4 regions of the Pseudoalteromonas sp. SG44-17 genome follow, and region 4 is predicted to be linked to each of the others. Evidence: predicted binding sites of a transcription regulator. Region 4 holds the regulator's gene; each other region holds the start of a gene.

Region 1 (2,173 bases), on a different contig from region 4:
CAAATAGTTACTTAATTTTTACCACCGAGGCGCTGCGCGCTACACGGAGCTGAAGGGCTAGGACCCTAATCCCTTCCTCTTTGAACTCGGAGTTCTCTGTGGTGGATCAATCATTTAAAGATCTTTTGCACAAAGAGAAGTGAATGAGAGCAAATGAGCAGATAAAAATATATATAAATCTTTCGCGGCTGAAGCCTGCTTATATGTGGGTTAAGCATTTGTAGGAAATGGCTTCAGCCATTAATTCCCAGAAGCTAGATTTTAGGATCCTAGCGCCTAGTCACTTTTCTAGCTCTTAACACCTAGTATTTTTCAATAATCTCTGCTTTTCTAAAACAATCATTACTATGATCATTCACCATACCACAGGCCTGCATATGGGCGTACACTGTGGTTGGGCCTAAAAACTTAAACCCCCGTTTTTTTAAATCTTTTGCAAATGCAGTTGAGGCCTCAGTAATTGCAGGGTAGTCACTAAGTTTATCTAACTCATTCACTAACGGCTTACCACCTACAAACTGCCATTGATAGTTACTGAAGCTGCCAAACTCTTGCTGAATTTCAATAAAACGTTTGGCGTTATTTATAGTTGCTACAATTTTTAAACGATTACGGATAATTGTTTCATCAAGCACTAATCGTTCGATATCGTGCTCGTTCATTTGTGCGACTTTTTCCACGTCAAAATCCAAAAATGCACGACGATAGCCATCACGTTTCTTTAAAATCGTATACCAACTTAATCCTGCTTGTGCTGATTCCAGAGTAATAAACTCAAACAAGATTTGATCATCATAAACAGGCACACCCCATTCGTTGTCGTGATAGTCAACATAGTCATCTTTACTGGCATCGAGCCAAGGGCAGCGACATAAATTTGTTGAATTCATAGTGTCTCCTTGCTTTGCTTATTTTAGTTTGTCATTTTTTTGTCGCGTTATTTATACGCTAAGCAAATGAAATTAAACAATATAATTGTTGGTACAATTTGTGCATTTAGCTAGTTAGATCCTGTAAACGAGAATGCATTATGGCCTTAGCTAATGTCTTAAAACCACAATTTATCACAGCGACCCAGTATAACCCATGCTTACTGCAAGAAGAGTACATTGGTGAGTTAAGTGAATTACGCCAGCAAGCCAGTTGGTTAAGTCATTTAGTAGATACAATGCCTGCGGGTGTTGTGGTGCTTGATGGTCGCGGTTTGATCGCTAAAGCTAATCAAATTGCAACAGACATGCTGGGGGAGCCACTCGAAGGTGAAAAGTGGTTCAGTGTGATCCAGCGCTCGTTTCGGCCCCAACAAGATGATGGTCATGAAGTATCGCTCAAAGATGGTCGCTTAATTAAGTTAGAAATAACGGCATTAGCGCCAGAGCCAGGGCAATTAATCTTAATGACTGACTTAACAGAAACGCGTCGTTTACAAACACGCGTTGCACATATGCAGCGTTTAAGTGCACTGGGTAAAATGGTGGCATCTTTGGCACATCAAGTGCGAACACCACTGTCTGCTGCGATTTTGTATGCCGCTAATTTAGGTTCAAAGCGGTTACCCGAAAGCTCGCGAGGCAATTTTCATACTAAGTTAATGTCGCGTTTAAAAGATCTCGAGACCCAAGTAAACGATATGTTGTTGTTCGCTAAAAGTGGCGATCAGCAAGTTGTTGAACATGTTTCCATGCAGCAATTATTAACTGAAGTGAAAACTGGCGCTGATGCTATGGTCGCACTTAATAATAGTGAACTTCAGGTCAGTTTACCTGAGCCTGATATCGAGATAATGGGCAATAAAACTGCGCTTGCCAGTGCCATTCAAAACCTTATTCACAATAGTATTCAAGTCATTGGCAGTAATGCACTCGTTCAATTAAGTGCGCAGCGGGATGCGAGTGACCCCGAGCTAGTGTGTATTACTGTAAGTGATAATGGCCCTGGGGTCGATTTAAGCTTACTTGATAAATTATTTGAACCATTTTTTACTACGCGAAGCCAAGGCACAGGTTTAGGCTTAGCTGTGGTTAGTTCAGTCGCGAATGCACACCAAGGACGAGTTGAAGTAACGAACAATGCTCAAGGCGGAGCCTGCTTTAGTTTACTGTTACCTATTTGTACAAAGTCAACATCGGCGGAGGCAATATGAACAACACGATTTTAGTGGTTGAAGATGATG
Region 2 (2,173 bases), on a different contig from region 4:
GACGAAAGGACACACAATGAATATCAGTAAAATAGATTTAAACTTACTCGTTTATCTCGACACCTTATTACGCGAATGTAATGTTACTCGCGCCGCAAACCAGCTTAGCATTACACAGCCGGCAATGAGTAATGGTTTAAAACGTTTACGTAACCTGTTTAACGATCCGATCTTAGTACGCACCAGTGATGGTATGGTGCCCACTGAACGAGCTATTGAATTGCAGCCGGTGATCCGTGGCATCTTAATGACATTAGAAGAAACGCTTGCACCAAACCGTGAATTTGAGGCCAGCCAAAGCAAACGGGTATTTAGGATTATGGCCAGTGACTATGCTGCCAGCACCTTAGCACCTAAGCTACTGAGTAAATTACACGATGAAGCGCCGGATACCACACTCGATATTCTCACTCCAAGTGATGTTACTTTTCATGATGTAGAAAACGGTAAAGTTGATATGGCAATAAATCGTTTCGAAAACCTACCGCAGTCGTTTCATCACAAACGTATTTGGAAAGATAGCTTTTGTTGTTTAGTAAAAGCTGACAACCCGATCATTGAAAATTTTAGCCTCGATAGTTATTTAAAAGCTCGGCATATTTGGGTAAGTAAAACAGGTTTTGGTGTCGGGGTTGGTATGGATCCTAAAGACGTACAAAAACTTGGCTGGGTTGATGAAGCGCTCGCCCACTTTGGTAAACACCGAAATATTGCCACATTCACCCGTAATTACCACGTTGCAATACATCTAGCGAAAGAGAAGAACCTGATTGCGACACTCCCTTCAAAAGCCGCTAATATTTATTTAGATGATCCCGGTTTGCAAATTCTGGAGCCTCCCTTCCCTATACCACCATTTGAGTTAGATATGATTTGGAGCCCATTACTTCACAGAGATGCCAGTCATATTTGGTTACGCCAAAAAGTAGCCGAAGTTGCAGATGAATTAAAGTAACGCTCTTACAAAAGCCCTGTAAAATTTGCTTACTGGTATTTTCAAGTAAGCAAACATCAATTTAAAAGTATTAATAATCATGATGTTAAAATAATTTAAAAATGGAATGGCAATTGCTTTAAGTTACTTGAACTTTAATATTCATTTAACTTAAAGAGGTCAATATTATGAATGCCCAGCAAGGAAACGAAGTAAATCATATCACTGACATTATCCAAGTAATGAACAGCGGCATCGACTTTTATGAAAAGGCGCAGGAAAAAGTACAAGATCCAGCCATTGGTGCGCTATTTCAGCGTATGATAGACGCACGTAAAGTCAGCGTTGAAAACTTACAGCCTTACGCTATTAATCAGCAAGGTGAACGAGAAGATGGTTCGTCTTTTGCTGTTGAAGCTCGCCGAGCATATACCGCACTGATCACAAAATTTAGTGCCAACAACGACCAAATTTATGTCAAAGAGCTTGAAGAAGTGGAAGATAAAACACTTGAAGAAATTAAAGCTGCCATGAAAAAACCACAACCGCACGATTGTGAAGCCGCCCTCGCTAAAGTATTACTGACCATGCAAAGCTGTCATACGGAGATGAGCCGTATGCAGAAGCATTAACCACAATGCTTAAATGAGAGCCCAGCCACGCGCTGGGCTTTTTTATGCTCATAATTATAGTTAAATGATTTTTATAACAAAACAATGCAAATAATTAATAAAAATAGCATATTTATTTAACCACAGCATGATTTTAATCGTCTAGGCTTATTAATAGGTACCTACTATCCCGCTGTGGCGCCGCAGCATTTTATCAAAAATAACAAGGTTCCATTATGAGAAATAAACAACATGTAAACCCACAAAACGCTGACGTTGATATGACGCCGATGCTTGATATTGTATTTATACTTTTAATATTTTTTATTGTTACAACTTCATTTGTAAAACCTGTGGCAATAGAGCTGCAACGTCCTGTAGATAAACCCAGTATTGATAAACAAACTAAAAGTGCTCATTTTAGTATTGACCAAAGCAATGCGGTGTATTTTGCGGGGCGATTAATTGACTTAAACCAAGTTGCCACTAACCTTGCGATGTTTGCTGCGAAGTATAATATCGCCACAGTACAAATAGCTGCAGACGAAAACAGTACGCATCAAACTTTAATGACAGTAATGAATAATATCAAAGAGTATGATAACTACCCCATCGCACTCACATCACA
Region 3 (2,173 bases), on a different contig from region 4:
AACCGTTAGCATTGTAGATCACCGTGGTATCAGCTAGCACAGGTAAAGATAAAGTGATTAAACAGGCGAGTAAGCATTTCATTGTTAGAATTCTTTTTCTGCTTTTGTTAGTTAAACAGTAACAGAGAATACTGAGTCTGCAAATTAAATATAATAAATTATTTATCGTTGTGCATTTCAACTATGCTGATGAATTAGCTATTCATTTATTCGCATATAGAGTAAATTCAGACAGTGATAATCTACCATCTTTATCGCTGTCATAGTTTTTAAAGCGAGACCACAGGGCAGGATCTTTTGCTGACTCTGAACGCGTGATAAAACCGTCGTTATCGCGGTCTAAGTTTTTGAATTGTTCTGCTATATTATCAGTTGTTGCAAAACTGCAACAGCTACTGACAAATAACCAACTTAGTCCCAGTTGTGTACAAAATTTCATTGGGGAAACTCGTTAATCTAGGTTATTAGTTAAAAAACGCTTAAATTCAGATAGGGAAATTTTATTGTCTTGGTTTTTGTCCCAGCGTTGAAAGTTACTCAACAATTGTGGTTGTGGTTCAAGCTCATTATGCGTTAAATAGCCATCTTTATTGCTATCTAAATGATCAAAACGTTGTTTTACATCCAGTGCCATTGCGCTAAAACTGGTGGCTAGCGACACACTTAATATTATTAATATGCTTTTCATTATTTACATCCTACCAATAAAAAGAATAAAGCATTTGCCATAATTTAAATCCCAACATTAAATCCGTTTACACATTCCCTCCGGGATTATGGCAAATACTTTAAAGCCTTTTAAAATTTAAACTTTGCGAACTCTTGCTCAGATAATTGCTCGTCGTTATTATCATCAAGATCAGTAAACTGCTTTAATAGCGTGTTGTTTTGCTTGGCTTCAAGCAATGAAATTTGTCCGTCAGAGTCGGTATCTAATTGCGCAAACTTAACGTTTAATTGTGATGCTAAAACAGTGGCGCTAATGACTAAAAACATCAGTGAAAAAGCGGTGATAAGTTGTTTCATAGCAGTGTTTCCTTTGGGAAATTTATTGCAAAAATTGTTTAAACTCAGCAAATGAAATTTGACCATTTTGATCTTTGTCAATTTGCTCAAAACTTTCGTGTAATACCGCATCTTCAGATGCTTCTGCTTCACTCAATGTGCCATTACTGTCTTTATCAAGTTCTGCGAAGGTGGCCTCGACATCAATGGCAAAGCTGTTAAAGCTAAGCAGTAGGCTGATGCATAAGCACAGCGGTGTTAATATTTTCATATTATTTCCTTATAAACAGTCGTTGATACGGATATTACAAGAACGATGCCAATTTTTTTATTGTATAAATATCAGTGGTTTAATTTTTTGGCATTATAATAAGTGGGAAAAAATGACCGAGCAGTGTGTCTTTTTTGCAACAACTTTTAACGGGTATTCATTAAGTTTTAAAAAAAACAGTTGGTTAAGTTGTTTCAATTTAGCGTCAGTCGCTTTATATAGCGCTACACAGTTCGCCTTATTCATTATTCTTATTGATTCAGCTAGTGTATAAGTAACACCTTCCATAATCAGACTTTTAACTAAAGGAGTGGCGATAGTGGCCTCATTCGCTAAAAAGTACAGTGCATTACTTAGTTGGCGACCCAATTTAATAGGCCAGTTTTTGTTTAGTACTTTGTTATCGCTGCTGCCATTATCACTGGTAGTGATTGTATTTTTAAATGCGCTGAATAAACAGCTAGCAGTAACTCAACAAATCGTCAGTGAAAATTATCAAATTACCAAGTCATTTAATAATCTTAAGCAAGACCTCAATAGCTTAGAGCGCGCAACGCGACAAAACTGGGTGCTGAAAAGCGAATCACTCGATGAATTGATTGTTGATAAGTGGCAATCATCACTACAAAGCATTGATGAACTAACTTTTATAAGTTCTACGGGGGAGTATATTAAGCAATGGCAGCAACTCGCACAGGTATTGCAATTAGCGCATACTCAACTCGTTACTGAAGGACAACAAGATGCGCAATTGTTTATTCCTGTGAGTGAATTAATTGCGCGTCAAACGGTGTGGCTAAGAGATCAAAATGAGCTGCAAATAACTAAAAATCAGCAACAGTTAAAAGCTTTGCAAAGCTCATTTATCAATTGGTTAATAGCACTTATCCCATTAAC
Region 4 (2,173 bases):
GTTTAATTACTTGACGATCAAGTTTATCGATTAGTCCGTCAATAGCTGCATACATGTCTTGGTGCTCAGTCGAGGCAAATAATTCAGCGCCACTGACATGTAATGTGGCCTCTGCTTTTTGGCTTAGTTTTTCTACATCAAGAATAACATGGACATTATTGATATGATCAAAATGCCTTTCAAGCTTGGCAAACTTATTGTTTACATAGTCTCTTAATGAATCAGTAATTTCTACGTGACGACCAGTTAAATTTAGTTGCATAAGCATTTTCCTCTTGTGATTTTACGCCTTAAATCAAACTTTTACGTTGATTTGACGGTGGAATAGCCAGCGACTCGCGGTATTTTGCAATAGTCCGTCTAGCTACTTTGATACCTTGCTCTGCCAATATATCTGCAATCTTACTATCACTCAATGGTTTCGCTGAGTTTTCTGCACTGATCAATTTTCTGATCAATGCTCGAATAGCTGTCGAAGAGCATTCGCCGCCGTTCTCAGTGCTTACATGACTTGAGAAAAAATACTTTAACTCAAAAATACCACGGGGGGTATGCATGTACTTTTGTGTCGTTACGCGAGAGATTGTTGATTCGTGCATCTCAACCATTTCAGCAACGTCGTTTAGTACCATAGGTCGCATTGCTTCAGGGCCATGCTCAAAGAATCCCTGCTGTTGTTTTACAATGCAGTTAGTTACTTTGAGTAACGTCTCGTTACGACTTTCTAGGCTTTTAATAAACCATTTAGCTTCTTGCAAATGCGAGCGTATAAATTGGCTGTCAGTGCTTGATTTTACTGAGCGTGACATTGCCGCATATTGGCTGTTCACTCTAATTTTTGGCATGCTGTCTGGATTAAGTTCAACCACCCAGCGACCTTTAATTTTTTTCACCGAAACATCAGGTATAACATACTCTGACTCTTCGCGTACTATAGTATCCGCAGGCTTTGGGTTAAGGCTGTGGATCAGTGTCATTACTTCTTTCAGCTCATCTTCTTTAAGCTTAGTCTTTTTCATCAAAGTGCGATAGTCACGACTAGCTAATAAATCGATATGATCAGTTAAAATCATTTTAGTCTCGCTAATCCAAGGAGTTGCAGGATCAAATTGATTTAATTGAATACATAAACATTCTTGTAGGCTGCGCGCAGCAATACCAACAGGGTCAAATAACTGAATGCGTTTTAACACTGCTTGCACTTCGTCGAGTTCGATTTCTTCTTCGTTATTACCTTGATTTAAGCTCTCTGCGATGTCTTCGCAGCTCAAGGTTAAAATACCTGAATCGTCAACAGCTTCAACAATCGCAATGGCAATGGCTTCATCGGTTGGACTAAAAGGTGTGAGCTGTAATTGCCACATCAGATATTCGTGCAGGGTTTCAGTTGAAGCACCTTGATAAATTGACTCATCTTCAGGCATTGGGCCGGATGACGTATTTGGCGCAGCACTCATGTATTCGTCCCAGGTGACGTCCATAGCCATTTCGTCACTTAAAGTCTCTTTGCTTAATGCTTCGCTACTTTCTTGTTCATATTCGCTGGGCTTGTCGTCTGCTGATGCACTAACGGTTAAGTCATCGTTGTCTTGTTTTTGTTCGTTTTTACCAGCCGTGTCGTCTGAATATTCATGCTCTTCTAGCTCTAACAATGGATTGCTGTCGAGTGCTTCTTGAATTTCTTGCTGGAGATCCAATGTACTGAGTTGCAATAAGCGAATTGCTTGTTGCAGCTGTGGTGTCATTGTAAGTTGCTGGCCCATGCGCAGCTGGAGTGATTGCCTCATGTATCTCTAACAATCCTTTTATTGTTATCATCGTTAAGTCTAGCAGATACTTAGCCGAGCGTGGCTTTATAGCCTAAATTGCTCGCCCAGGTAAACATCGCGGACTGTTTGGTCGGCAAGTACATGCTCAGGGGTACCTGATGCAATTAACTCCCCATGAGAAACTATGTAGGCTTTTTCACAAACATCAAGGGTTTCTCGTACATTGTGGTCGGTAATAAGTACGCCAATACCACGGTTTTTAAGGTGTTCAATAATCTTCTTTATATCTAACACTGAAATAGGATCAACGCCAGCAAAAGGCTCATCAAGTAAGATAAATTTTGGATTTGCGGCTAAAGCGCGTGCAATTTCAACTCGACGACGTTCACCACCAGATAATGCCA

Evidence for each region. Region 4 encodes sigma-54, which starts transcription at its own class of promoters, with help from an activator protein. Its sites were predicted from a motif close to GTTGGCACGNNNNTNGNNT; they were not measured.
Region 1: H5182_RS08650 (PAS domain-containing sensor histidine kinase) is a predicted target of sigma-54. The motif match lies at 978-996, and genes of this name have one in related genera.
Region 2: H5182_RS11145 (PA2169 family four-helix-bundle protein) is a predicted target of sigma-54. The motif match lies at 1,056-1,074, and genes of this name have one in related genera.
Region 3: H5182_RS05950 (EF-hand domain-containing protein) is a predicted target of sigma-54. The motif match lies at 1,311-1,329, and genes of this name have one in related genera.

What each region holds. Positions count from the first base shown of each region.
Region 1 covers NZ_JACJEV010000009.1:38,575-40,747, forward strand. Annotated here, with positions in the region: gene H5182_RS08645 (DNA-3-methyladenine glycosylase I) at 303-890, opposite strand; gene H5182_RS08650 (PAS domain-containing sensor histidine kinase) at 1,031-2,143, shown strand; gene H5182_RS08655 (sigma-54 dependent transcriptional regulator) at 2,140-2,173, shown strand, end outside.
Region 2 covers NZ_JACJEV010000013.1:27,494-29,666, forward strand. Annotated here, with positions in the region: gene aceK (bifunctional isocitrate dehydrogenase kinase/phosphatase) at 1-1, shown strand, start outside; gene H5182_RS11140 (LysR family transcriptional regulator) at 17-955, shown strand; gene H5182_RS11145 (PA2169 family four-helix-bundle protein) at 1,123-1,566, shown strand; gene H5182_RS11150 (biopolymer transporter ExbD) at 1,782-2,173, shown strand, end outside.
Region 3 covers NZ_JACJEV010000005.1:130,851-133,023, forward strand. Annotated here, with positions in the region: gene H5182_RS05930 (amidohydrolase) at 1-82, opposite strand, end outside; gene H5182_RS05935 (EF-hand domain-containing protein) at 203-439, opposite strand; gene H5182_RS05940 (EF-hand domain-containing protein) at 452-688, opposite strand; gene H5182_RS05945 (hypothetical protein) at 799-1,026, opposite strand; gene H5182_RS05950 (EF-hand domain-containing protein) at 1,049-1,276, opposite strand; gene H5182_RS05955 (HAMP domain-containing sensor histidine kinase) at 1,593-2,173, shown strand, end outside.
Region 4 covers NZ_JACJEV010000051.1:3,348-5,520, forward strand. Annotated here, with positions in the region: gene hpf (ribosome hibernation promoting factor) at 1-262, opposite strand, end outside; gene H5182_RS20835 (RNA polymerase factor sigma-54) at 291-1,787, opposite strand; gene lptB (LPS export ABC transporter ATP-binding protein) at 1,854-2,173, opposite strand, start outside.